3 regions of the Chryseobacterium camelliae genome follow, and region 3 is predicted to be linked to each of the others. Evidence: riboswitches for the same ligand, from Rfam matches in the RefSeq annotation. Region 3 holds a riboswitch; each other region holds the start of a gene.

Region 1 (7,317 bases), 2.0 Mb from region 3:
GATGATACCCGGCGGGAAAATACGGCCGAACATTCCTGGCAGATCATCATCCTTGCCCAGATCCTTTATCCGTACGCGAAATGCAGTGCGGATATCGACCTTCTGCGGGTGATCAGGATGCTTTCCATCCATGACCTGGTGGAAATTGAAGCCGGAGATACCTTTTTGTTTGATGAACAGGCAATGGTCGGGAAGTTTGAGCGCGAAAAACAGTCTGCCAAAAATATTTTCGGGATCCTGGATGAACCGATCCGCTCGGAATTTTTTAACCTCTGGCTGGAGTTTGAAGAAGAGCAGACTCCGGATGCTATTTTCGCCTGTGCCATAGACCGTATCATGCCGTTCATCCTGAACTCCCATACATCAGGGAAGAGCTGGACAGAAGCCGGCGTAACGGAAAAGCAGGTGAGGAAGATGCTTGAACATGCCATTGGCAGGGCTTCCGATGAAATGGGTGAGGCATTTGAGATGCTGCTGACGAAATGCCTGGACAATCAAAAGATTGTCAAAGAGCTGTAATAATAAGGCTTGCGGCGGCCGGAGGCCGCTGCAAGCCACTGATGTATTTATAATATAGGAGTTGGTTTCTTGAACTCATCAATGGATACAAAAGTGAAATCCCCGACAATAGCTTTTTCACGCTCATAAGAATACATCTGTTCCGTGTAGATCTCAACACTTACCTTCATACTGGTGGTTCCCACGTGTGCTACTTTACCGATCAGCTCTACAATGGTCCCGGCAGGAATCGGTTTTTTAAAGTCGATCTTGTCGCTGCTTACCGTAACCACCCTTTTCCGGGCAAAACGGGTAGCGGTAATAAAGGCGACTTCATCCATCAGCTGCATGGCGGTCCCTCCGAACAGGGTATCATAATGATTGGTGGTATTAGGGAAAACGGCTTTAAAAATTCTGGTTTCCGAGGCTTCAATTCTTTCTTCTGTTGTCATTATTGCATTGTTATATTAAAGCGAATGGAGCCGTTGAGCAGAATAATGACAGCAGGAACATACGATGTTCCCGTAAGCATTCATCAGATCAATCAACTTCAGATCGCGAAAGTTTTTTGTATAGAGGAAAGGCAGGTCTCCTGACTCATACCGTCTTTATTTCCTTCCCATGCTTCTGCACAGTGGATCATCAATAAAGATTTAAGGTACTTACAGTTGCGCGACAGTTCGTGATTTGCACACGATTCCCTTTTCATCTGCGTTAAGCAGAACCGGTTCCTGTGATGAATAAGCGATAAAACTTTTCAGGGCAAAAGTACGGATAAAACGTGAAAAGAAAAGGTTATTCAGGATTTTTATAAATGATCTGGCTGATCACCCTTCCTTCCTTAATCGTCCACAGCGTAGTATAGCGGTTTTCACCTGACCCGTTGATCATATAAAGGAAAATATGGTCGTCATCAATGGAAGTTACCCCTACATGATTGAAATCCATGGTGGGCTGGAACATATTTTTAATGGCTTCCCGCACAAATACGGATCCTCTTCCGGGCTGCTGGACGCGGATGGACTTGATCTCCGTCATTCCTTCCGGAAGCTGGTTGCTGATGCCCCATGGTTTTACTTTATCAATCGTCAGGATATTTCCGCTGGCATCTTTTTCCTGTTTGCGGTAGCCGGCATTGGAAGGATAGACATCAATAATCACTTTGGATCTCTGGGATACAGGAATTTTGGAATTGCTGTTATCGGTAAAAATAAGTGACCTTCCATTCTTGGATTTGGATGGGGTAAACTGGGGAAGCTGGTCGATAAAGGCAATGCGGTCTTTATTCACCATCCCTTCCTTATCCAAAGTTTCGTAACGCACAAAAGGCTTGCCGTCGTCCTGTTTCTCAGGGTATTTGATCCAGATCCATTCCGTTTCCCCGGGTGCCGTTTTTACATACACGAAAACATCGCCTTTACGCATCCTGATCTTATCGACAATCTTCCGGTAATTGTCCTTCGGTACGCGTACCATGGCATATCCTTCTTCAGCTTTTACCACTCCGAACGGTACTTTAGACTGCCCCGGTACAAAGGCCAGAGAAAAAATAGTGAAAACGGAAGCGTATAATGTTTTGGTTGCGGAATTCATCATGGATCTTTTTAAAGCTCAAAGATATAAAATTAAATGCTCTCCGGCAGATACTTATTCTTTTGTAATTCACTGAAATCCCTGACAGGTTTCAGAGAGCCTCGGGACATCAGGTAAACATGATCTGAAACATCCCAGACCTCCTGAAAATGGTGATCTGAAATCATAATTCCTTTTTGTGTTGACTGTTCTTTGATGATCTTCTGAAGCTCTGCGGTCACTTTCGGTGAAAGACCGCTGAAAGGTTCATCCAGAAGAATAAATCTGGAATCTGAATATAAAATCAACAGTGCTTCCGCAATCCTTTTTTCGCCTGTTGAAAGATTTCCCGGAACTTCATTGAGAAAAGGCTGGATCAGGCCCGTTGCAGATAACGTTTCTGCATTTTCCCGGCCGCAGAATAAAGGGATCAGTCTTTTGATCTTTATCCGTTTGGGAATAAAAGAATATTGAGGGAGGTACGCAATTCTGCCTGCCCGGTCTTTTTGATTTCTGATTACATGGTCATCCATCCTGATAAACCCTGTATCCCCTTTCTCCTGTCCGGAAATAATTTTAAGCAACGTAGATTTTCCCGAGCCGTTTATGCCTAAAATCCCCGTAACCTTTCCTGTCTCGGAACGGATATAGATATCCTGCAGAATTCTTTTCTCGCCATATGTTTTCGTGATGCTGTCAATATGAAGCAGGCTCATAGGAATGTAGTAATAAGATTGGTGATGATGCTCAATATAACCGTCAACATCCAGAGGAATATTCTTGAGAATCCGAAATGGGCATAGAATGCATATTCATTTTTCAGTCTCAGTTCATAAACGAAATAATGCAGCAAGGGGAGAATCAGGAGAAAACATAATCCGAAATCAGAAGCACTGAATCCGCCCTGAAAAGATAACAGCAGGGAAATGAAAACTGATGGAATCAGCAGTTTCAGATAAAAAATCCGGAGGATGGTAAATTGTCTGATCATTTCTAACTGAACTTATCCCGTAAAGATAATTAAAATGTAATGCTGATGTTTATTTTCTTCGACAGAGTAATTTAATATATTTAATTCACTATATTTAGAAAAATAATTTAAACGATAGGTATCATGATAAAAAATCTATTTTATTTCCTAGTGCTGTTCTCAGGAACTTCTTTTCTTAAGGGTAACAACATTACTGTAAACGAATCCTCATCCGGTATTTTCTGTGATAATCTGCCGCCGGACAATGTGCATACAAGTTTTATTATGATGAATTCTGCTGTGATAAACTGGACATTTGATCCTAATTCGCCAAACTATGCGGTACGATTCAGGCCGGTGGGCAGCAATGCCTGGTCTGTCATCTATTCGTCGTCCGTAGGCTATTGTACCCTAACTAATTTAGTCCCCTGCACTTCGTATGAGGTGTATGTTGCTAAAATATGCAATGGTTTAACAGGATTACCATCCTCTATTCTAACTTTTACAACTGCACTGAATTACTGTACAGCTGCTTCTACAGGTGCAGAAGTAATGCATATTTCCAATGTTACGGTAACCCCGTCAGGAACAGGTCTTACTCCTATGGTAAGCAATTCCGGGACTTCAACGTATACAGACTACCGTCCGGACCCGTCCCGCAAAGTTCAGCTGTTTCTGGGAAGTACCAATAATATTATCTCAGTCTCCAAGATGTGGCAGGCAACTCCGGGCACGGCATCGGTAAGAGCATGGATCGATTTTAATGCTGATGGGACATTTCAGGATTCAGAAATGATATTAGCCTCCAATTCAGCCGGTTCATCCGCAGTCAGTTCGTCATTTGCTGTTCCTCCGACCGCATTCCAAACAGGATCAGGCTGCGGCATAGGCATGAGAGTTATAATAAGCGAAACCTATACAAGTCCCGTTTGCGGAACGTTCACTTATGGGGAGGTGGAAGATTATGGAGTGTATATATCAGCGGATGCCAGTCTTTCTGCCTCCGAAACCGGTATAGTGAACCATGCAAGTATTTACCCTAATCCTGCCTCGGATATCATACATGTCTCAGGCATTTCCGGACATGAATTTGAAATTTATAATGCAGCAGGGCAAAAAATCAGCACAGGAAAAATTTCAGATCAGAAAATAGATGTCCGCCATCTGGTAAAAGGCATCTATTTTATACAGGTTAAACATTATGATAAGATCACGCGCCTTAAGCTGATCAAAAAATAATAAAAGAGTGCTCGGCAATGAGCACTCTTTTTTATTATACATCACCATAAGAAAGTATCATTTCTGATATCTTACGGATTAATTATATCATTTTCAAATTACCAAATTCAAAAGGATCATATCCGTTCCAGTTCATCCGCATTAATTGTCGTCTTAAAAGTCCCGTAATTAACGATCACCTTGTTTTTGGAAACTTTTTCAATGGTTCCTACGCTGGTACTGCCTTTAATCCGTACCCGCTGGCCTTCTTTCATCCATAACGCCCGTTCGGTCTTGATTTTTTCTTCCAGCTTTTCGTTGGTTTCGGCAATCCGCTCCTGTACATCTTCTTTTTTCAGCTGCTGGGTGATCTTACGCTTCACCACCTGCAGGCGTTTGGATTCATCCTTATCGGCACCTACTTTCCTGAATTTTTCCTGCTCCAGGATTTTTACGAAATCCTTGACAACATCTTTCCTTGATTTTCCTTTGACATAGCTGTCGATAAACGCTTCAATCTTATTCCCGAACTGAAGCTTGCGGTGTTCTTCCTCATACAGCTTCTGGAAGTTGAACAGTTTCTGCTGCAACTGATCATTCAGCTTTTGCAGGTTGTCCCGTTTATCTTCTACCGATTCCTTTCTTTCCGCCAGGTCGGTTTTCAGTTTTTCAACTTCAAATTTTTCCTGCTGGAGCTTAACGATGGTCTTATCCAGGTTTACGATATCATGCTCAACCTTTTTCTTGGCAGAATGAATGATGAACCTTGGGATTTTATTCTTTTCGGCCACCTCAAAAGTAAAGGAGCTTCCTGCCTGTCCTACTTCAAGCTTATACATTGGCTCCAGGGTCTCTTCATTGAAAAGCATGGCCGCATTTTCTGCATTCGGAAGCTGTTCCACCACCAGTTTGATATTGGTGTAGTGCGTAGTGATGATGGCAAAACTCTTTTTATCATAGAAAAACTCAAGGAAGCTTTCTGCCAGTGCACCGCCTAATTCCGGGTCTGAGCCGGTACCGAACTCGTCAATCAGCAAAAGGGTATTGGCGTCTGCTTCACGGATGATGCCGCCCATCTTTTTCAGCCTTGAAGAATAGGTGGACAGGTGGTTTTCAATCGACTGGTTGTCCCCGATGTCAGTCATGATCTTTTCAAAGAAAAACATCTCTGATTTCGGGTGCACGGGAACCAGGATTCCGCTCTGGATCATCAGCTGCAGCAATCCTACCGTTTTCAGGGTGATGGATTTTCCTCCCGCATTCGGCCCGGATATACAGATGATCCTGTTATGGTCTGTCAGGGCCAGGGTCTGCGGGAAAATCGTTTTGTTTTCCGCTTTATTTCTCAGGAATAGCAAAGGGTGGAACGCTTCCCGTAACCGCAGGGTTTTATGACGGTTGATTTTCGGTAACACCCCGTTGATCAGTTCTGCAAACTTAGCTTTTGCCCGGGTGAGATCCAGGTCGAAAATATACATCTGGTACCTCCAGAGCTGTGGCTGGAACTCTGAAAGTTCTGCCGTCAGTTTCCTGAGGATCTTATCAATCTCCTTTTTCTCTTCTTCCTGATTTTCCTTCAGCTTAAAATAATGCTTTACTACACTGTCCGGCTGGATGTACGTAATGGATCCTGTTTTGGAGAGCCCGAGGACCCTTCCCGGAACCCGCTTCTTAAATCCTGATTTTACCGCCAGAACCCTCTGGTCTTCTATGATCGTTTCGCGGATATCATCCAGGAAATCACTCTGTCCGTAGTTGAATAAAGCACGGTTAAAGTTTTCCTGAATCGCTTTTTTGCCGTGCTGGATTTCAGTTCTCAGCTCTTTCAGGATCGGTGAGGCTTCACTTTTTACTTCACCGAAACGGTTAAAGACCTTATCTACCTTATCAATGATCTCTTTTTTAAATTCCAGTACCCCGGCGTCTTTCATTAAGGTGGGAAAGGTGTCCGGCATGGTAGGGAAAAACTTCTGGAGCTTCCCGATCTGTTCCGTTAAGGTTTTTATTTTGATGAATGCACTGTTTTCAAGGCGGTAATTTTCAATCAGCATCAGTTTCAGCTCATTTTCAATATCCTCATACTCATCAAACGGAACGGCATTTGAGCTTTCAAAGCTCGATAGGTATTCTGACGTTTTTTTCAGGGAAATTTCCGCCTCGTCAATCGTCATCGGCAGGAGCTGAAGAATTTTTTCTCTCGTCTTGGGAGAATAGGCAAATGGAGCAATTTCCGCGAGCAATTGCGGAAACTCTAATTCGTTTAAATCTTCTTTATTTATATACACAGTACAAATTTAGTGAGAAAATATGAATGTTAATTTGAAAATACCTTAATTTGAATATTTTGGAACCCCTGAAAATAATTACCTTTATTCTGCACCATACTTAATACGATGAACCTGCAAACCGAACGTTTAGTGTTGAAAGAGATCAACGAAAGACATACTGAAGATATCCTGAAGATCCGTAGCAATGCCACCATCAACCAGTTTCTGACACGGAAGCCGCCTACAACCAATTATGATGCACTGCAGTTTATTTTAACCATTAGGGAAAGGACCAAAAACGGACAGACGATGTACTTCGGAATTTCATACAAAGGGCAGCCCGGCTTAATCGGTACCCTCTGTTTCTGGAATTTTTCCGAAGACCGCCAAACCGCCGAGATAGGATACGAGCTGCTGCCGGAATACCATAGGAAAGGAATCATGTCAGAAGTGCTGGATGTTGTTTTGCCTTATGGATTTGATGATCTGCAGCTACATGAAATTCTGGCTATTACCCATACGCTGAATGAACCTTCAAAAGCTTTGCTGCTGAAACATCACTTTGCTTTGAAAGAAAATAAAGAGGAAGAGGGATTTTCCGAACATCTGGTCTTCAGCCTTGAGAAAAGGCAGGCTCATTTTTAAATTCAGTATATTTGTTTAACTATACATTCATATCCAATGAATCTTGCAACTGAAAAAACGAGCTTATCAAATGGATCCGTTCTCTGGAAAATTTTTTGAGGCATTTGAAAACCCGTATCTTATTACGCTCACTACCAACAATCATCA
Region 2 (7,317 bases), 1.2 Mb from region 3:
TTTCTGGTTCAGATGGAATTGCCGAAAGACGCTTCTGTAGAGAAAACCAACCAGGTAACCCTGGAAGTTGAAAAATTCCTGAGAAACGATAAAGATGTGGTGGATATGATTACCACGGTTGGTCAACAGTCTTCCGGATTCGGAGGCGCTCAGGCTACCTTGTACCAATCGGAAATCCAGGTGATCCTGGTGGATAAATCCAAGCGTAACGAAAGTACGGATATCAAGTCAGCGAAGATCAAAAGGGCGCTCGAAGAAAAATTCACTGGAGTAGAATTTAAGACTGCACCTATCGGATTGATGGGAGCGGATAATGCTCCGATCGAATTGGTGGTTACCGCTCAGGACAATGAAACCGCAAACAAGGAAGCCAACAGGATCCTTGGACTGCTTAAAAAAGTTCCCGGTGCTGTAGATGCAGAACTGTCTACCGATTCCGGAAACCCTGAAGTTCAGGTGAATATCGACCGTGATAAGATGGCCGCTTTAGGCCTGAACCTTTCCAGTGTCGGACAAACCATGCAGACGGCATTCAGCGGAAATACCGATGGGAAGTTCAGAGCCGGGGAATATGAATATGATATCAACATCCGTTTCGGCGATGCCAACAGGCAGTCGATTGATGATGTGAGAAACCTGATGTTTACCAATCCTCAGGGGCAGCAGATCAGGCTGAGCCAGTTTGCCGATGTGAAAATGGGTTCCGGGCCAAGCTTGCTGGAACGTAGGGACAAAGCTCCTTCCGTAAAGGTAAAATCCAAAGTAGTTGGCCGTCCGTCAGGGGATGTGGCCAACGAATGGGCAGCCATGTTCATGGATAATGAAAAAACAAAACCTGCCGGAGTATCGTATATCTGGAGCGGAGACATGGAAAACCAGACCGAAGGTTTCGGTACATTGGGAATTGCCTTGCTGGCAGCCATCGTATTGGTATATCTCGTAATGGTTTCCTTATATGATTCCTTTGTGTATCCGTTTGTGGTACTGTTCTCTATTCCACTGGCATTGATCGGGGTTATGGTGATCCTGGCCATCACCGGAAACTCGCTGAACATCTTTACGATGCTGGGGATGATCATGCTGATTGGTCTGGTGGCGAAAAATGCGATTATGATTGTCGACTTTGCCAATATGAGAAAAGCTGCAGGAGCCAATACCCATGATGCCCTGATTCAGGCAAACCATGCCCGTCTCCGTCCGATTTTGATGACGACTATTGCGATGATCTTCGGGATGATCCCGATTGCGATCGCCAAAGGAGCCGGAGCAGAAATGAATAACGGACTTGCCTGGGTAATCATCGGGGGTCTGACTTCATCACTCTTCCTGACCCTGATCATCGTACCGGTTGTATACTCTCTGTTTGATTCCATTTTAAGAAGAATGGGCAAAAATGAAAAGATAGATTATGAAGCCGAAATGAAAGCCGATTATGAGCATAGGGAACTCAGTGAAGACGGATTTACTCCAAAACACACGGATTAATAGATCCACCTTTTAATTAACCTTAAGCGTATCAGAAATGATGCGCTTTTTTTCGTCTTTAAAAGTAATTCTGTAACAACTCCATCACTTCAATTAGCTTAAAAAGCGTATCGAGAAGTCATTTAATAGATTATTATTGCTCAAAGCTTCTCGATACACTCCGCTTCGCTACGTTACCCGAAGTGACGTAGGAAATAGTTGTATGAAATGAATTAGAAGCTTGAGTGAATTAGGAATCAAAAATTTATACGATCAACCTCCGTCACTTCGAGTAGCTTGAAAAGCGTATCGAGAAGTGATTTAATAGAGTGCTATGGTTCAAAAACTTTTCGATACACTCCGCTCCGCTGCGTTACTCGAAGTGACGTAGGAAATAGTTGTATGAAATGAATTAGAAGCTTGAGTGAATTAGGAATCAAAAATTTATACGATCAACCTCCGTCACTTCGAGTAGCTTGAAAAGCGTATCGAGAAGTGATTTAATAGAGTGCTATGGTTCAAAAACTTCTCGATACACTCCGCTCCGCTGCGTTACTCGAAGTGACGTAGGAAATAGTTGTATTAAATAGAAGCTTGAGTGACTTTGGAATCAAAAATTTATACGATCAACCTCCGTCACTTCGAGTAGCTTGAAAAGCGTATCGAGAAGTGGATTATCAGAATGCTACTGCTCAAAAACTTCCCGATACACTCCGCTTCGCTGCGTTACTCGAAGTGACGTAGGAAATAGTTGTATGAAATGAATTAGAGATTGAGTGAATTTGAAATCAAAATTTGTATGTCAACTTCCGTCACTTCGAGTAGCTTGAAAAGCGTATCGAGAAGTGATTTAACAGAGTGCTATTTGTTCAAAACTTCTCGATACACTTCGCTTCGCTGCGTTACCCGAAGTGACGGGATATCAAATAAATTGCAAACAAAAAAAGCTTCCGGAATCCCGGAAGCCTTTCAAATATGTTGAGCTGAAGCTTAAGCCTCCATGGCTTCGCCCGCTTTCCGGTATACAAAACTTCCGTAAATGTGCCTCCTGGCAAAACGGCTCGGCGAATCGGCGTTCACCATTTTGATGTAGGTGTTTCTCGGGACACCCAGGTATTCGTAGATGTTTCCGTTCAGGTGCTGAACAGTAAGGATTGATTTTTCAAGGTAAAAATCCTGAATATTGGATGTCGTTGTGGTTTCCGTATATTCTTCCTTATATTTTTCCTGTGTTTCCGGGTTGATGCTTACCAGGAAATGATAGGCTTCAATCACAGATTTACTTTTCTCTTCCGCTTCCTGCTTGCCGGCTTCATCGTTGATGAATTTATCAGGATGCGTATCTTTCATCGTATTCCTGTAAATGGTTTTCAGCTCCTTTAATGTCACATTTTTATCTACTTCCAGAAGCTTTCTGTATTCGCCTAATTTTTTCATATGGTTGAATCCTTATTTCGGAGTGCAAAATTAGGGTTTTTAATTTAAACTGAAGTGTTATTTAATGTTAATTATTTGTGTATCATGCCTTTTGTGAATACATAGCAGCAAAATCAAAAACGGATGAAAGCATTTGAAAAACAAAAGTCTTTTTTTATATTTGTAAAAAGCAGATTATGCAAAAAGAAAAATTACGTTCGATCAGAAAAAAGAAAGGCTACACCCAACAGCAGATTGCCGAGGTTATTGCTACCGATGTATCCAATTATTGCAGGAAAGAAGGTGGTGACGTGAAGATCATCCATGAAGAATGGGAAAAGATCGCCAACTTCCTTAATGTCCCGGTAGAAGAAATTTATGAGGAAGAGGAAGGAACAATGATTATCAATAATAACAACTCAACATTCAATGATAGTCCTGCGGCAGGCTCAAATATTCAGACATTCAACAATGAGTTAAGCATTGAAATTATTAAAAACCTGCAGGAGTATATCGGCTTACTCAAAGAGGAAGTCAAAAGGCTGAAAGACAATCAGAATTAATTTCTGCTTATAGATTTTAAACCTTATAGGTTTTCAAAACCTATAAGGTTTAGGCAGCGTTTAGATTATTAAACAGCCTTGTATTTTTTTAAACCATAAAATAAAAACAGGAGCCCTAAAGCTCCTGTCATTCTAATATTCCATTTTTTCTTTTTTAAATTGCCCGCTCATTTCCTTTGAGGCTTTCACCATGGCAATCAGCGCCTTTTCGGTTTCTTCCCAATGCCTGGTTTTCAGTCCGCAATCCGGATTTACCCAAATCTGGTCTGCCGGGATAACGGCCTGTGCCTTTTTCAGCAGCTCCACCATTTCTTCTTTGGACGGAACCCTTGGCGAATGGATGTCGTACACGCCGGGACCAATTTCGTTCGGGTATTTGAAATCAGCAAAGGCATTCAGAAGTTCCATCTGGCTCCGGGAACATTCTATGGTGATGACATCGGCGTCCATATCGGCAATATCCTGGATGATATCATTGAATTCAGAATAACACATATGCGTATGGATCTGGGTGGCATCCTCTACGCCGCTGGCCGAGATCCGAAATGCTTCCACGGCCCATTTCAGGTAATTCTTCCAGTCGGATTTTCTTAGCGGCAACCCTTCGCGGATCGCAGGCTCGTCAATCTGGATGATCCGGATCCCGGCTCTTTCAAGATCGCAGACTTCATCGCGGATGGCCAGTGCAATCTGCCTGCACGTAAGCGAACGCGGCTGGTCATCACGCACAAACGACCACTGAAGAATGGTAACCGGTCCGGTCAGCATTCCTTTTACCCATTTTTTGGTTAAAGACTGCGCATATTCGGACCAGTAGACCGTCATTGGGTTCGGACGGTGTACGTCTCCGTAAATTACCGGTGGTTTCACGCAGCGGCTTCCGTAGCTCTGTACCCAGCCGTTTTGCGTAAAGGCAAATCCGGCCAGCTGTTCCCCGAAATATTCCACCATGTCATTGCGCTCAAATTCACCGTGAACCAGCACATCGATCCCGATGTCTTCCTGCCAGCGGATGGTGCGTTTGGTTTCCTGCTTCAGAAGTTTGTCATACTGTTTTGCATTCAGCTCTCCCTTTTTAAATCTGGACCTCCAGTTCCTTACTTCTGTGGTTTGCGGGAATGAGCCGATGGTTGTGGTGGGGAAAAGAGGAAGCTGGAGCACATGGCGCTGGATTTTCTTCCGGATGGAAAAAGGATGCTCCCTATGCGTCTCCTCACTGGTAATGACTTCCGCACGTATTTTTACGTCTTCATTATGGATCAGCGCAGAAACCTCACGATCTTCAACGGCTTTCTGATTATGGGCATACTCAAGCAATACCTCATAATTGGCATTTCCGGATGCCAGTTTTTTCAGGCTTACGACTTCACTCAATTTCTGCCTGGCAAAAGCCATCCAATGCTTGATTTCCGGATATAAAATGTTCTCGTTCTTTTCCAGATCCAGGTCAATAGGTGTGTGGAGCAGAGAGCATGAAGGTGCAATAAGGATCCTATCGGTACCGATTTTTGTGATTGCTCTTTCGATAACCTGGAGGGATTTCTGAAAATTGTTTTTCCAGATATTTCTTCCGTCCACGATTCCCAGGGATAGACTCATTGTTTTTGGAAGGATCCTTAATACCTCATTCAGCTGTTCGGGGCAACGGACCAGGTCGATATGCAGAATATCGGCAGGAAGGGAAACCGCCAGGGTAAGGTTATCCCTTAAACCTTCAAAATAGGTGGCAATGATCAATTTCAGATCCGGGAACTCTTTTCTGATTTCAGCATAGATGAATTCATAGGTTTCTTTAGCCTTTTCAGTAAGGTCCATTGCGAGGAATGGCTCATCAAACTGGATGTATTCCGCGCCGTGCTGTTCCAGTTCCTTCAAGATCCGGAGGTATACCGGAAGTAAATTCTGCGCTAAATCCAGTTTATCAAAACCTTCTTCCTTTTCTTTTCCGAGCAGGAGATAAGTCAGTAATCCGATGATGACAGGCTTTGCTTTGATGCCTGCTTCTTTTGCTCTGGTGAATTCCCTGATGATCCTGTCTGAAAACAGCGAGAATTCTTGATCTTTATGGAATTCAGGGACAATGTAATGATAGTTGGTGTCGAACCATTTCGTCATTTCCATCGCGGTAATGTCCAGACCTTCCTGCTGAAACCCTCTTGCCATGGCGAAGTACAAATCAGTCTCTGTTTTCCGGGAAGCAATTTCGAGGTACCGTGGCGGAATGGCTCCTACAGTAAGCGTCATATCCAGCACCTGATCGTAATACGAAAAATCGTTGCAGGGAATCAGGTCGATGCCTGCTTCGTGCTGATTTTTCCAGTGGTGTAGGGTGAGATTTTTGCCGGTTTCCAGCAGTTCATCCAGTGAAATTTTGCCTGACCAATACTGCTCGCAGGCTTTTTTGAGTTCTCTTTGGCTACCAATACGCGGATAGCCCAGAATGTGCGTTTGCATGTTCTTAAACTTTTAAATAAAACAATTATTAAAAGTTCTTCAGATGCTTCGCAATGCCAGCGCAAACAGGATCTGATCCATTGGGAATGATACTTTGAAATATATTTTCCCATGCAGCACGGCATGAGTTTTACAGGTAAATTTAAAGATGGTTGAACAGCTTAGGGCTTAGTGTTATCTGTGCCAAAGCAACTCTGTTTTCAGTCCTGATAAATTTAACCAATACATTCCGGTATCATCTTTATGACCAAAACTCCGGACCGCGGGAGCATTGTCAATCCGGAACAGGCAGGTCTCCTGACTTGTAACAGTTTCTGTCATCCTTCCCGTTTTCACAGTGGATATACTAGGACAAAAACCTTTGGGGTATTACTTACAGTTGCGCGACAGCTCGTGATTCTCACACGATTCCCTATTAATCTACTTTACGTAAAACCTTTTCCGTTTGATGAAGTATGTTAAAGAACTGTTTTCTGGAGCAAATGTAGGAATTATTTGTTTTGAAAAACCGGATGTAATTAGTTTTGGAGGTGTTTTATTGCAAAGTATGTAAAAAGATGGTATTCTTTGCAAGTCTGAGTAGCAAATCTGAGCTAAGTATATCAAGAAGCTTTAAGAAGTTTTGAGCGATAGCACCCTGTTAAACCACTTGCTCGATACGCTTTTTCAAGCTACTCGAAGTGACGGAGGTTGATCGTATAAATTTTTGATTCCAAACTCACTCAAGCTTCTAATTCATACAATTATTTCCTGCGTCACTTCGAGTAACGCAGCGAAGCGGAGTGTATCGAGAAGTTTTTGAGCAATAGTGTTCTGTTAAATCACTTCTCGATACGCTTTTTCAAGCTACTCGAAGTGACGGCTGTTTACAAAGTAAATTTTAATTATTAATTTACTACTTTAGTGTTTGTTCAGTAAAATATCTCCTCCGTCACTTCGAGTAACGCAGCGTAGCAGAGTGTATCGAGAAGTTTTTGAGCAATAGTGTTCTGTTAAATCACTTCTCGATACGCTTTTTCAAGCTACTCGAAGTGACGGCTGTTTACAAAGTAAATTTTAATTATTAATTTACTACTTTAGTATTTGTTCAGTAAAATATCTCATTCGTCACTTCGAGTAATGCAGCGCAGCGGAGTGTATCGAGAAGTTTTTGAACAATAACAGTCTGTTAAATCAGTTCCTGATATACCTTTTAAAGCTAACTTTAAGTTGCTGTTGTTTACAATACCATCAGCGTTCAAGAAAACCAATGGCCAGCTTCAGTGAAGCTTTAATGTGCAGATCTAATTCTACAGTATTCTCAAGAGGATAATAAAATTCTTTCGGGTTGACGAATACATTGTTGTACTGTGTTCTTTCACTGGCACCATCTACATCGATACCGAGGAGCTTGCCGCCTTTCTTCCTGTGCACTGTGGTT
Region 3 (7,317 bases):
CGGCGAAAACCCTGACCTGATCATCAATGTAAAAGCCAACCATAAAAAAGTTACCGATATCAACACCACGTCTCCTTACGGTATGTGGGGATGGGGCGGACCTTTCGGATGGGGAGTAGGGATGAACAGAACCTGGTCCAGCAATTATAATGAAGGTGCATTAATCGTTGACCTCATTGATGCCAGAACCAACAAGCTGGTATGGCAGGGCATCGGAAGCGGTATTTCCGTGGATTCTCCGAGAGCGAAACAGAGACAGATCCCTGAAATTATGGCGGAGATCATGGCGAAATATCCTCCTCAGCGAAAATAGAAATCATATAATCAAATATCCCTTTCCGGCGGCTTCTTCGAAGCCGCCGGATTTTTTTTACCTGCCCTGATGTGATTCTGTTCTGAAGACAGATGATGGAGCCTTTCTTATCTGAATGAGAGGTGATTAATGAGGTCAGACATCAATACCTTAAACCTTGACAGGGTTTGAAACCCTGTCAAGGTTTAACAATACATATCTATTAACATTAATGTCTTATTCATAAAATCTATGCAGTTGCTATCCTTATCATACTAATTAATGAAAAAATTCCCGTAAGAACTTCAAAAATTAACAATCATGTAATTTCTTATTCGTAAAATTACAGTATTCTTACCAAAACTTTTTTATTATGAAAAAATTACTATTGTGTATCGTTGCGGGAGGACTGGCGTATGCGCAGGCCCCTTCAGGATACTACAGTTCGGCCAACGGCCTTTCGGGGGCTTCGCTGAAAACGGCGTTAAGCAGCATCATTACCAACGGGCATCAGGATAAAGGCTACAGCGGACTCTGGACCGGCTACAAAACGACGGATATTGACAAAAATTACGAAAATGACGGTTCTATCCTGGATATCTATTCAGAAAAACCGAACGGAGCGGACCCGTATAAATACACTCCCGGCACCAACCAGTGCGGCACCTATTCGGTGGAGGGCAACTGCTACAACCGGGAACATCTTGTACCGCAGAGTCTATTTAATGAAGCTTCACCCATGGTCTCTGACATCCATTTTATCCGGGCTACGGACGGGAAAGTGAACGGTATGAGAAGCAACTATCCTTTCGGGAAAGTAGGAACCGCTACATTTACTTCAAAAAACGGTTCTAAACTGGGGAACAGCACTTCTTCAGGCTATTCAGGAACTGTATTTGAGCCTATCGATGAGTTCAAAGGGGATATTGCCCGAATGATCTTTTACTTCGTAACGCGGTACCAGAGCAAGCTATCATCGTTCTCTTCCGGAAATATGCTGGGAAGTTCAGCGTATCCGGGATTACAGACGTGGGAATTGAATGTGCTGCTGGCCTGGCATAACCAGGACCCGGTGTCACAGGCTGAAATCAACAGGAATAACGCTTCGTATAATTTCCAGGGAAACCGGAATCCGTTTATAGACAATCCGGACTATGTAAATAAGATCTGGGGATCCGGATCATCAGGAGGCGGTTCTACCGGAGGAGGTACGCCTTCAACCAGTACCTGTGTGTCTGAAACGTTCGAAACCATTCCTTCATCTGATGCTTCTACCTATGCCACCAGAAACTGGAGCAACGGCGGTATGACGTGGACGGCCACCGATGCCAGAACAGATCAGACGATCTCCAGTAAAGCTATTACCATCAGAAACGGATCGGTTCAGTCCGGAACTTCTGCCAACGGAATAGGCTCGCTTACCGTAACCACGCAGCTTAAATTTTCAGGAAGCACAGGAACGCTTGACGTTCAGGTAAACGGAACCAAAGTAGGAACGGTTCCGTACAGCAGCAATGCGGTAACCACCACTCTCAGCAATATCAATATTTCCGGAAATGTTTCCGTAAACCTGGTGAATACGGGCTCCGGCAACAGGGTCGCCGTTGATAACCTGAGCTGGACGTGCTATTCGGGAACTTCCAGACAAAGCATGATGACTTCCAGCAAGGATCAGGCAGCAGACTCCCAGACACTCCGTATCTATCCGAACCCTGTTACAGGTCAGGAAATCTCGGTAAAAGGCAATACCGCAAATATCAACAAAGCTGAAATTTACGATTCCCGTGGAAAACTTATTCAGACGATTGAAAAACCGTTCAGGGAAGGCAGCACGATCAGGATTAAAAAGCTTGAACAGGGCGTATATATGCTCAGATTAGGCGAAACTGTCCTGAAGTTTATCGTTCAGTAAATACTGTATTAAATATGAAAAATCCGTTTCAGATCCCTGAAACGGATTTTTTTTATCTGAGCATGCGGTTGATTATCTCCCTTGAAGCTCTCTTATTCTCTCCTGCATCAGTTCCGGATCCGAAAGGGCATCCGCTCCGATTAAGACGAAAACGAAAATAAAATAAATGATAGCGAGAACGCTCAGTACGATTCCTATAATACTCAATATCCTTCCGGTATTCAGGTTATTATAATTGGAATACATCCCCGGATTCTGCATGTACAGGGCATTGTCTTTTTTGTACAGCACGAGCCCGATGATTCCGGCTACAATTCCGGGAAGGCCGTAGCAGCAGCAGGTAACGATTGATAAAATCCCTAAAACGAGCACTGCCGTTGCATTGGGTAATTTCTGTTGGTCCATAGTTTATGATTTTAATGTTAAATGTTCATATACTGAAAAAAATGTTTATAAAAATAAGAAAATACCATGACTACTGAATTGATAATAGCCAGAAAGATGAGCACGTTCCCATAATTTCTTTTGCGGTCTGTAAAATTAAGCACCACAGTCCCTATAAAAAGCAACAGCGTATATACTGCCGGAAACATATGGAACGCCTCTGAAAACCTTCCCTCAAAAACCATTACCATGGCCCGCTGTGCACCGCAACCGAAGCATTCGAAACCGAAAAACTTTTTGGTGGGACAGGGCAGCATGAAGTCTTCAATTTTCATATGGATATTTTAAGCCTGATAAAATTAAGAAGAAATTTTAGCTCTGGCATACTGATGCGGGAAGAAACAGCTTTCTTTTTTTTCAAAAGCGCCGTGAACAGCGGTATAAGGGTTCCTCAGAATTTCCCTCGCAATGAAAATGAGGTCTGCTTCACCGTTCTGAAGTATTTGCTCTGCCTGGTCCACCTCCGTAATAAGGCCGACAGCTGCGGTCTGTACGTCTGCTCCGTTCCTTACTTCTGAAGAAAAAGGCACCTGGTACCCCTGATGCACAGGAATTTTAGCTCCATGGATATTCCCGCCGCTGGATACGTCAACAAGGTCTACGGAATGCTTTTTAAGTTCTGCGGCCAATCGGGTGCTGTCTTCCACATCCCATCCGTTCTCGGCATATTCAGTCCCGGAAATCCTGACAAATAAGGCTACATCCTGATTGAGTTCCTCGTTAACAGCGTCTACGATTTCGAGTAAGAAACGGATGCGGTTCTCAAAGCTTCCTCCGTATTCATCAGTCCTGATATTGGATAACGGTGACAGGAACTGGTGAACCAGGTATCCGTGTGCCGCGTGGATTTCAATAACATCAAATCCTGCGAAGACAGCTCTTCTTGCGGCTTCTTTAAAATATTGTACCTGTTCCCGGATCTCTTCTTTGGTAAGTGCATGCGGAATCCTTTCGGACGGATGATAGGGAATGGAACTCGGCGCAATGGTCTCCCAGCCTTCCTCAAGCGGGATCTGCACATTGTTCCAGGTAGATCCTTTCCTGCCGGAATGCGCCAGCTGAATCCCGATTTTGCTTTCGGAGTAAAAATGCACGAACTCAACGATCCTCTTCAAGCATTCTGCCTGTTCGTCATTCCAGATGCCCATGCAGTGGTTGGTAATCCTTCCCCGCGGCTCCACTCCCGTGGCTTCCACGATCAGGAGGCCGGTTCCGCCCTGTGCCCTGCTTCCGTAATGGACAAAATGAAAATCGTTCGCCAGGCCCTCTTCACAGGAATACATGCACATCGGCGACATGACCCAGCGGTTTTTCAGCTCTACATTTCTGAATTTGATAGGTGTATACAACATGTTTAATCTGAATTTAAATTTAAAATTTCGGGCAAAAGGTAATATTATTGCCCACGTGATCGAAAAAAGCTAATTTTATGCCCCTTTTTTAATTCAGGGACCCCATGAAAAAAGAAACCCATATCCGCTATGAATATTTTAAGGACAGGAGCGCGCTGAACGGCATGGAACAGCAACTGCTGGACAAAGCCAGAGAGGCCCGCGCAAAAGCCTATGCTCCTTATTCCAACTTCCTGGTAGGCTGCGCCGTGCTTCTGGAGAACGGGGAAATCCATACCGGCAGCAATCAGGAAAATGCGGCGTTTCCTTCGGGCCTCTGTGCAGAAAGGACGGCCATATTCTGGATTTCCGCTAATTTTCCGGATGTCCGGGTAAAAAAAATATTTGTGGTGGGCGGACCCAGGATCTCCCAGGAAGCGCATCCGCCAATTCCGCCGTGCGGAGGCTGCCGCCAGAGCCTGATGGAGTACGAAACCAAGCAGCAGGAAAACATTGAGCTCTACTTCGCCAGCATGAATGATGAAGTGTATAAAGTAGATGCCATCAAAGACCTTTTGCCTTTTTACTTTGACGGGACATTTTTGTAATCCGTTTTTATAAGATCCGGATCTTTTGTATCATGCACAGCCTCCTAGCCCAGATAGCAGCGGTTACCCCGCAGCGGAACGGACTGTGCGGCTGCGCGAGGAGTATGAGCGGATAGCTGGAAAAAGCTCCTGATTCTATTTAAAGTATGTCGCATTAGCTACGCCTCAGGTTTTCAGCCCATATACCCTGCCGGTGCCTCAGTAATTTTCTTTGATGCTGCATCATTTTGAATTTCAGCTTAAAAGTTTATCTTTGCAAAAATTTTGGTTTCCAATGTATTGGAATTAATAGGGAATCGGATGAAAATCCCGAGCTGTCCCCGCAACTGTAAATCGCGATAAGATGTTCTGCACTACAGCCACTGTAACCATGGGAAGGCGCAGAATGCGAAAGCCAGGAGACCTGCCAGAATCTAACTAAAAAATCTATTGCTTTCGGAGGAAAAGCGAATGAATATGAATATAAAAAAGTCTTTAGCACTGGCCTTTTCGGCGTACGGATGTTTTCTTTTCGGACAGGAAAAGATCATTGATACTGTGTATATTTTCGACAGCCAGATGAATAAGGTCAAGCGTTTTCATCAGGTGAATACGATCAGTCCGGAAGACGTTAAGAAAAACAGCACCAACCTTTCTGAACTGCTGCGTTTCCAGTCTCCCGTTTACATCAAAGAAAACGGCCGCGGCGCAGTTTCTTCCCCCTCTTTCCGGGGAACGAGTGCAGGCCATACCGCCGTGGTTTGGAACGGCATCAACATCAATTCCAATTTCCTGGGTCAGGCAGACCTCAACAACATCCCTCTTTTCGGGTATGACCGGCTGGAAGTAAAATCCGGCGGCGGAAGCGTGCAGTACGGAAGCTCAGCCATAGGCGGAAGCATCCACCTGAACGACCAGCTGGAATTCGGGAAAGGATTTCAGGGAAGCCTGTATTCGGAAGCAGCCTCCTTCGGGACGTACATTAATTTTGCGAAAGCAGGGTTCAGCAATGACCGTTTCAGCTTTAAGGCATCTGCCCATTACTCCATCAGCCAGAATGATTATGAGGTAAAGGAAAAAGAATATATCAACCGCAACGGAAGGTATTATAATACCACCTTCAACATCGGGACTTCGTATAAATTAAGCAGCCACCACATTATTTCCTGGCAAAGCCAGATGTTTGACGCATCCCAGCGCTATCCTATTTTTGTGGAAAACGGCAACAAAACAAAATACAACGCGCAGACTTTGCGGAGCCTTGTTGCATGGGATTTCCGTCAAAGCACCTTTACCAACAGCCTGAAAGCAGCTTATACAGAGGATAATTTCCAGTATTTCGGAGATATAGACCAACCGAAGACCAGCGGTGCAGACGGAAAAAACTACATCATTAAAAATGATCTCAATTATTTCATAACACCGAAGATCAACGTGAATGCCATTGGGGAATTCCAGGTGAATACGGCGGAAGGATACCAGTCGGGCCTCGGCAGCATCAGAAGGAATATGGGTTCTGTGGCAGGGCTGTTGCGCTACTTCCCTACTGAAGACCTTCGTTTTGAAGCCGGTGTTAAAAAAGATTTTGTAGAGGATATCACTTCTCCCGTCCTGTTTTCATTTTCAGGAAAATGGACTGCTGTGAAATGGTACAGCACCGGCATGAATGTTTCAAGGAACTTCAGGATCCCTTCTTTTAATGACCTATACTGGAAACAGGGCGGAAACACGAATCTTGTCCCGGAAACTTCGCTGAATGTGGATATGGACCATGAATTCAGGTTCGGAAGTTTAAAACTTACCCTGAGTCCGTATTTTATGCATATCAAAAACTACATCAACTGGCTGCCGACTCCTTACGGCTACTGGGCTGTCTTCAATACCTACAGGGTAGATTCATACGGACTGGAATCACAGGTTACCTATGAAAAGCAGTTCGGAAAGCATGGATTAAAGCTGAACGGAGGATATACCTATGCCAGGTCCATCAACAAGCAGACGGACAAGCAGATGGTGTATGTTCCGATCCACAAAGCCGTAGCCAGCATCGATTACCGTTACGATTTTCTCAGAGTATATGTCCAGGGACTGTTCAACGGGCTTACCTATACCACGACAGATGAAAAGAAAGCCGATGCACTGGATCCGTATTTTGTCCTTAACGCAGGGTTTTCAGGAACTCTGAACAAAAAATATACACTAGGGCTGAAGGTAAACAATATTACTGATACAGTTTACGAAACGGTATCTTATTACCCCATGCCTAAAAGGAATTACAGTATTTACGCAACCATTAATTTTTAAAATTTTAGTATAATGAAAATAACAAGACTCTTACAATTTATTTTTGCCTTCACCATCCTGTTTGCCGTATCGTGTAGCAGTGATGATGAAATAACCCAGGAAATCTACTACGGAAACGGATTCCTGCTTACCAACGAAGGAAATTTCGGAAAGCCGAACGCTGATGTAACCTTTGTCAGCAGCGACCTGAGCCTTAAACAGGACAACCTTTTCTCCAGCAACAATGGCGGAAGCAACCTTGGGGATGTACTTCAGACCATTGTATTCAACGGTGAAAATGCTTATCTCGTACTGAATAACACCAACAAAATCCAAATCGTTAACCGATATAATTTTAAAAGCACGGGTGAAATCACCAACCAGATCAACCAGCCGCGTTATATGGCCTTTGCCAACAACAATATTTACGTAACCAATGACAAGTACGGCGGTGAAAAATATGTGAGC

What was found. A riboswitch is a leader RNA that binds a small molecule or an ion and turns the genes downstream of it on or off. The one in region 3 is predicted to bind cobalamin.
Region 1: linked by a shared signal. The riboswitch ahead of CGB83_RS06240 (acyl-CoA thioesterase) and the one ahead of CGB83_RS17525 (TonB-dependent receptor plug domain-containing protein) in region 3 are both predicted to bind cobalamin.
Region 2: linked by a shared signal. The riboswitch ahead of metE (5-methyltetrahydropteroyltriglutamate--homocysteine S-methyltransferase) and the one ahead of CGB83_RS17525 (TonB-dependent receptor plug domain-containing protein) in region 3 are both predicted to bind cobalamin.

Annotation. Positions count from the first base shown of each region.
Region 1 is NZ_CP022986.1:1,374,375-1,381,691, reverse strand. Features, by position in the region: gene CGB83_RS06245 (HD domain-containing protein) at 1-519, shown strand, start outside; gene CGB83_RS06240 (acyl-CoA thioesterase) at 567-950, opposite strand; cobalamin riboswitch at 1,064-1,243, opposite strand; gene CGB83_RS06235 (hypothetical protein) at 1,294-2,094, opposite strand; gene CGB83_RS06230 (ATP-binding cassette domain-containing protein) at 2,124-2,786, opposite strand; gene CGB83_RS06225 (hypothetical protein) at 2,783-3,061, opposite strand; gene CGB83_RS06220 (GEVED domain-containing protein) at 3,185-4,279, shown strand; gene CGB83_RS06215 (endonuclease MutS2) at 4,396-6,543, opposite strand; gene CGB83_RS06210 (GNAT family N-acetyltransferase) at 6,652-7,170, shown strand.
Region 2 is NZ_CP022986.1:635,357-642,673, reverse strand. Features, by position in the region: gene CGB83_RS02940 (efflux RND transporter permease subunit) at 1-1,485, shown strand, start outside; gene CGB83_RS02935 (KTSC domain-containing protein) at 2,455-2,901, opposite strand; gene CGB83_RS02930 (helix-turn-helix domain-containing protein) at 3,078-3,443, shown strand; gene metE (5-methyltetrahydropteroyltriglutamate--homocysteine S-methyltransferase) at 3,576-5,897, opposite strand; cobalamin riboswitch at 6,168-6,352, opposite strand; gene CGB83_RS02920 (hypothetical protein) at 7,128-7,317, opposite strand, start outside.
Region 3 is NZ_CP022986.1:3,796,067-3,803,383, reverse strand. Features, by position in the region: gene CGB83_RS17555 (DUF4136 domain-containing protein) at 1-313, shown strand, start outside; gene CGB83_RS17550 (endonuclease) at 666-2,204, shown strand; gene CGB83_RS17545 (CCC motif membrane protein) at 2,277-2,609, opposite strand; gene CGB83_RS17540 (DUF2752 domain-containing protein) at 2,627-2,923, opposite strand; gene namA (NADPH dehydrogenase NamA) at 2,948-4,000, opposite strand; gene cdd (cytidine deaminase) at 4,105-4,587, shown strand; cobalamin riboswitch at 4,836-5,012, shown strand; gene CGB83_RS17525 (TonB-dependent receptor plug domain-containing protein) at 5,044-6,870, shown strand; gene CGB83_RS17520 (DUF5074 domain-containing protein) at 6,883-7,317, shown strand, end outside.